Regions from separate parts of the Halomonas sp. LMYGS-3 genome, predicted to be linked through region 2. Evidence: riboswitches for the same ligand, from Rfam matches in the RefSeq annotation. Region 2 holds a riboswitch; each other region holds the start of a gene.

Region 1 (2,181 bases), on a different contig from region 2:
CGTTACCGCCAGCACCAGGGCCGGCAGGCCCAGCCAGGCCGGTGCGGCGGAGAGCAGCGCGAAGAAGGGAATCGGCGGCTCGCCCAGCGGCAGGGCGTGCATGGCGGCGAGCATGCCCAGCCCGCCGATGGCCATCACCACCAGCAGGCTGCTGGCCCCGCCCAGCAGCGCCCCGCGTCCCAGTGCACGGTCATCCTCGGCCGCCCAGATACGCTGCCAGTAGCCCTGGTGGAAGAGGTTGGCCGCGGTGACCGCGATCACCAGGGTCAGCGCCACGGAGAGCGCACTGCCGGTGGGAATGGACGGCATCACCGCCCCGGCCGGCATGGGCGGCAGCCACCACCAGGCCACGCCGCCGACCAGCACCAGCAGGGCCAGCAGCAGCCAGGCCTGCCAGCGATCGGTGGCCAGGCTCGCTCTCAGGCCGCCCAGGGTGGTGTAGACCAGGGTAACCACCGCCACACCGAGGATCACCAGCGAAGGCGGCACGTCGGAGAGCAGCGCGGCGATGGCGCCGATGGCGGTCAGCTCGGCGGCCAGGAAGATGGCCATGTAGGCTACGGAAACGAAGGAGACCCAGCGCCGCACCCCGGCGCCATAGCAGGCCTCGGCGAACTCGCCGATGCTGCGCCCTTCCGGCAGGTGGCGTCGGATGGCCGGGCCATAGAGCCCCAGTATCAGAAACGGCAGCGACGAGCCGATGGCGTAGCCGGCCAGGGCCACCGGGCCGACGAAGGCGCCGATCTCCGGCGGGGCGAAGAGGATCCAGGCACCCATGCTGGAGGCCAGGAACGACAAGCCGATGGCCTGCGCACCCTGGGAGTTGCGAGCGGTAACGTAGTCATCGAGCGGACCGTCGGCCCGGCGGGCCCTCAGGCCGAGAACGGCAAAACAGAACAGCGCCGCGCCGAGCACGGCAGACGTCAGGTAGGGCATGTCGCGCTTCCTCCGCCGGTGTGAACCGGATCAGGTTCCAGGGTCGGTGCCATGTGGCGCCCTCTCAGCCCCGACCCGAGCAACGCGGCGGGACTCCCCTGGCGACAGTGGATGTAAACTCGTGAACGAACCTCAAGTTATGGCCACAAGGGCCGACATAACGCTCGACCCACTAGAATGACACAACGCCACCGGATTTCGAACGTCCCCCTCGCAGGAAACCGCTCATGCCGTTTACCGAAGCCAAGGAACACGCCCCCGGGCGCCTGCACGCGATCTTCGCCGATCCCTACTCCGCCTTCGACAACCTGGTCCCCGAACGCTATCTGCACCTGCGCGTGGCCGTCGACGCCCTGATCGGCCGGCCGATGGCCGAAAACCGGTTAACGGTGCGCGTGATCCACGGCTGGGAGAACGGCTACTTCGAGCCCGCCGATCTCAAGCACAGCGACCATCGCGTCGGCTCCCTGAACGACCTGCGCGATGTCGCCACCCGCTATCACCGGGCCTTCGAGGCACAGCAGCCCCTGCCCCGTGACGATGCCTCGCTGCTGGCCGAACCACTGGCCGCCGCCATCGCCGCCGCCGAAGCCCGGGGCCAGGCGCTGGACGGCGAGACCCGCACCAGCCCCGCCCGCTGGCCCACCTTCGCGCGGGGGCTCACGCTCTACACCTTCTTCAAGGTCTATCACCGCCTCACCTATGGCGAGGACGACGCCTACCGCTCTGTCCACTGCGAGACGCCCGATGGCCCCCGCGAGATCCACGAATTCCACCTCGAGGAAGGCGAGTTCGCCGTGGTCACCCCCGCCGATGGCGCGACCGGCGACAGCGTGCTGCTGCTGCACGAGAGCCAACTCGCGCCGGTGCTGCAGCTATTGGAGGAGTGTACAAATCCACACTTTTGATTAGACTGATTTGATGTACTGTTTCAGCTCGAGGTGGGCAGATTGCTGAATAATGACGAGATAATACGACAAGCAGCGTTTTCACGATTGACCAGGATTGTTCAAGAATTTGGATACGATGTGCCCTGGAGAGCGATAGCAGAGCCAGTGCCCATAGGTAATGACTCGTTCCTACTTGCCAACCTAGCACAGGGAATTTTCAAGCCGCGCCAGCTACGGCGCGGAATACTTAGCATTAAAACCGTCATTCGGAAGAATGGCGCATCAAGTAAATATCCCCCGGCAAAGCCGGGGGCTTTATTTTGTTAGCCCCTCAAAGGGGCAAGAATTTGAGCCG
Region 2 (2,181 bases):
GAATTGGAGGCACTTCGCCAGTAGTCGGGGGGCTGGAAAGTCGCCGCCAGCCTGCTAGACTGGCTCCGACGCTTGACGGGGTGCCGGTGAATCCGGCTGAGATGGCGCAGGCTGACCACCCGGTCACCACCAGCGCTGGTCCCGTGGAACCTGATCCGGGTAAGCGTGGCGATGCCTTGCCGCACCGCCACGCCCGAACCGGCGTAGGGAATCAGGCGGTGGGCCTTGTCGCTGTCGCCCCACCCCCTCGTTCCCCACCGCCCGCACCCCGGATCGTCATCATCACCGGGGGCATGATGGGCTACCGCTTCACCGATCTGACTGCCGCTTGCCATGACGACTGGCGCGCCTATGTCGAGCACGATTTCGTGTGCCGGCTCGGCGACGGGACCCTCGAGACCGACGCCTTCCGCCACTACCTGCAGCAGGACTACCTCTTCCTGATCCACTTCGCCCGGGCCTACGCCCTGGCCGCCTACAAGAGCCGCACCCTGACCGACCTGCGCCAGGCCCATGAGGGGCTCAAGGCGATCCTCGACGTGGAGCTCGATCTGCACGTAGGCTACTGCCGCGAGTGGGGTATCGGTGAGGAGGCACTCGCCCGACTGCCCGAGGCGCGGGCGACGATGGCCTATACCCGCTACGTGCTCGACACCGGCAACCGCGGCGACCTGCTCGACCTGCACGTGGCGCTGGCGCCCTGCCTGGTCGGCTATGGCGAGATCGCCAACTGGCTGAACGCCCAGGCCTTCACCGTACGCGGTGAGGCCAACCCCTATGACGCCTGGATCGCCATGTACGAGGGCGAGGAGTTCCAGGCCGCCATGGGCGCCGAGATCGCCTGGCTCGACGCCCGCCTGGCCGAGGTGACGCCGGCACGCCTCAAAGAGCTCTGCGCGGTGTTCCGTGATGCCACCCGACTGGAGATCGACTTCTGGCAGATGGGGCTGGATCGCGCATTCTAGCGCCGCTGGTCCTATCGCCACTCGCCCGTTGGCCCTGGTCAGGCCGCCCCCCGGGCGTTACACCGGTGATCGAGCGATCACCCGACCACACGCTTGACGGGGTGCCGTTGACGACGGCTGAGATCATGCCTCTCGCCATGGAGAGACAGCATGGATCCCGTTGAACCTGAACTGGCTAGGACCAGCGTAGGGATCAAGCGACACGCAGCGCGGCCATGCCAGCCACTGCCCCTGTCCTCCCAGCTGTCCTCCCTGACAACGACCCCAGACGTGACAACACCCCAAGGGAGAACACCATATGAGCAAGACCGCCCACTTCCTCGCCGAGACCGCCCGGGTCGACGAGGCCGCCATCCAACCGCTGCCCGGCTCGCGCAAGGTCTATGTGGAGGGCTCGAGACCCGATATCCGCGTGCCCTTCCGCGAGATCTCGCTCTCACCGACCCGCACCTCCGGCGAGGACGAGGAGAACCCGCCGCTGCTGGTCTACGACACCTCCGGCCCCTACACCGATCCCGAGACCACCAATGACCTGCGCCGCGGCCTCCCCGAACTGCGCCGCGCCTGGATCGAGGAGCGCGGCGACACCGAGTTCCTCGACGGCCCCACCTCGGAATACGGCCAGCGCCGTGCCAACGACCCGACGCTTGCTCAGCTGCGCTTCGACCTGACCCGTACCCCGCGCCGCGCCAAGGCAGGCAAGAACGTCACCCAGCTGCACTATGCGCGCCAGGGCATCGTCACGCCGGAGATGGAATTCATCGCCATTCGCGAGAACCAGCGCCGCCAGGCCCTGGGTACGGAAGAAGTCGAACGCATCCTCGGCCACCAGCACCCGGGCCAGGGCTTCGGCGCCCGCCTGCCCGAGGAGATCACGCCCGAGTTCGTGCGCGCCGAGGTCGCTGCCGGCCGTGCCATCATTCCCAACAACATCAACCACCCGGAGTCCGAGCCGATGATCATCGGCCGCAACTTCCTGGTGAAGATCAACGGCAACCTGGGTAACTCGGCGGTGACCTCTTCCATCGAGGAGGAAGTGGACAAGATGACCTGGGGCATCCGCTGGGGTGCCGACACCATCATGGACCTCTCCACCGGGCAGAACATCCACGAGACCCGCGAGTGGATCATTCGCAACTCGCCGGTGCCGATCGGCACCGTCCCGATCTACCAGGCCCTGGAGAAGGTCAAGGGCGTGGCCGAGGACCTCACCTGG
Region 3 (2,181 bases), on a different contig from region 2:
CTCTCGAATCCGACACCATAGGCATCCCCATGAAGCCGCTGCATAGACTGCTGACCACCCGCTTGATCAAGCTCGTTGCCAACCTGCTCAAGCTCGCGTGTTACGCCTTCCACTTCGTCTTCCCCGACAAGCGCTTCACCCTGCCGGCCAAGGCCGCCCCCTGGATCCGGAGCCGGCGGCCGACCGCCATTCCCCGCATCCTCTGGCAGACCAACTTCACCGACCGCGTGACCCTGCCGGTCTACCTGAACTACCTGTTCAACCGCCTCATGGCGCCCGGCTTCGAATATCGCTTCATGATCACCGAGGCCCGCGCCGACTTCATCAGGCAGCACTATTCCGAACACACCTTCAGAAACTATTCCCGGCTGCAGATCGGCGCCGCCCAGGCGGACTTCTGGCGGGTCCTGGTGCTGCAGGCCCATGGCGGCGTCTACCTGGATATCGACGCCCACCTGACGTGGCCACTCGGGCGCCTGCTCGGGCCCGATCGGTCGTCGCTGTTCATCCGCACCAAGCGCGACACCCTCAACAACTTCTTCATCGCCAGCGAACCCCACACCCCCGAGCTGGCGGCCGTGATCCGGGCGATCAACACCAATATCGAGGCGAACACGATCAGGGGTGTCTTCGACATGACCGGTCCCGGGGTGTTCAATCGGGTGCTGGACATCCACAGCCTGGACACCGTGCTCTACCGCTATGCCTGTACCCAGGGCAGTTTCACCAACGAATACTTCCAGTACCTCGACAAGCCGCAGGGCAAGTGGAACCGGGAGCAGCAGCGCGTCGCGGTCGTGAGGGAGGAGGCGGCCTGAGCCCGGGCGCTTTACAGGAGGCAGGCGGGTGTGGATAGTAGGAAGTCGACGACAGGGGCGCCACGGCGACAGAGTGCCGTGGCTGAGACGCACCCTTGGAACCTGACCCGGATAATGCCGGCGTAGGGAGTCGTGCAGCGCCTGCCTTCCGCTTGCCTGCACCTCCCGGCCGGGAGGACTGCATGCCACTCGATCTTTCGCTCTACCTGGTCACCGACCCCGACCTCTGCGCCGACCGCGGGCTGGTGGACACGGTGGTTGCCGCCGTGCGCGGCGGCGTGACGCTGGTGCAACTGCGCGACAAGCACGCCTCCGACGCCGAGCTGACCGACCAGGCACGCCGCCTCAAGGCCGCCCTGGCCGGCAGCGGCGTACCGCTGATCGTCAACGACCGCCTCGAGGTGGCCCTGGCCGCCGGGGCCGACGGCCTGCACCTGGGGCAGGATGACGGTGACGTGGCCCTCGCCCGCGCCGTCCTTGGCAAGCGGGCATTACTCGGCCTCTCGGTGCAGACCCACGAGCAACTCGCTCGCCTCGATCCTGGCCCCCTCGACTACCTCGGCCTCGGGCCGGTATTCGCCACGCCCAGCAAGCACGACCACGCCACGCCGCTGGGCGTCGACGGCCTGGCCTCGCTGGTCGCCGCGAGCCCCCTGCCCGCGGTGGCCATCGGCGGCCTCAAGGCCGAGCACGTCCCTGCGGTACTGGCGGCGGGGGCCCAGGGCCTGGCGGTGATCTCGGCGATCTGCGGCACGCCGGACCCCGAGGCCGCGGCGCGGGCCTTCTTCCCGCCGCGCTGACCGCGATCAGGAGGAGGGGCGACGCTTCAGCGTCGTGCGGCGATCGTGGTAGGCGATCGCCAGGCCGCTGCCGATGATCAGCACACTGCCGACGAAGACCCAGAGATCGGGCATCTCGCCCCAGAACCACCAGCCCAGCAGCACCGCCCAGAGCATGGCGGTATAGTCGAAGGGGGCGGCGATGGCTGCCGGTGCGAAGCGGAACGCCAGGGTGATGAAGGCGGTGGCGCCGATCCCGGCGATCCCCGAGCCGAGAAACCCCAGCCAGTGCCAGGCGTGTGGCGCCTGCCACACCCAGGGCAGCAACACCGCGGTGATCACCAGTGGCACCAGGGTCATGTAGAAGACCATGGCCCAGAGGTGTTCGCGACCACCGTAGCGCCGGGCGGTGATCATCATCAGCGCATAGAAGACCGCCGCGCCGAGCAATGCCAGCGCCCCGGGATGGAAGGCGTCACCGCCCGGGCGCACCACCACCAGCACCCCGACGAACCCCACCAGCGAGGCCGCCAGCACCGGCGGATCGATTCGCTCGCCGAGCAGTGGCACCGAGAGCAGCGTGA

Evidence for each region. A riboswitch is a leader RNA that binds a small molecule or an ion and turns the genes downstream of it on or off. The one in region 2 is predicted to bind thiamine pyrophosphate.
Region 1: another riboswitch for thiamine pyrophosphate. It lies ahead of AC5W54_RS15090 (sodium:solute symporter family transporter); the one in region 2 lies ahead of thiC (phosphomethylpyrimidine synthase ThiC).
Region 3: another riboswitch for thiamine pyrophosphate. It lies ahead of thiE (thiamine phosphate synthase); the one in region 2 lies ahead of thiC (phosphomethylpyrimidine synthase ThiC).

Annotation. Positions count from the first base shown of each region.
Region 1 is NZ_JCAKFQ010000016.1:93,945-96,125, forward strand. Features, by position in the region: gene AC5W54_RS15090 (sodium:solute symporter family transporter) at 1-936, opposite strand, end outside; TPP riboswitch at 926-1,046, opposite strand; gene AC5W54_RS15095 (hypothetical protein) at 1,164-1,844, shown strand.
Region 2 is NZ_JCAKFQ010000018.1:27,619-29,799, reverse strand. Features, by position in the region: gene AC5W54_RS15690 (YceI family protein) at 1-24, shown strand, start outside; TPP riboswitch at 67-228, shown strand; gene tenA (thiaminase II) at 297-965, shown strand; TPP riboswitch at 1,053-1,175, shown strand; gene thiC (phosphomethylpyrimidine synthase ThiC) at 1,264-2,181, shown strand, end outside.
Region 3 is NZ_JCAKFQ010000014.1:2,924-5,104, forward strand. Features, by position in the region: gene AC5W54_RS13770 (glycosyltransferase family 32 protein) at 30-818, shown strand; TPP riboswitch at 862-964, shown strand; gene thiE (thiamine phosphate synthase) at 1,001-1,618, shown strand; gene AC5W54_RS13780 (DMT family transporter) at 1,625-2,181, opposite strand, start outside.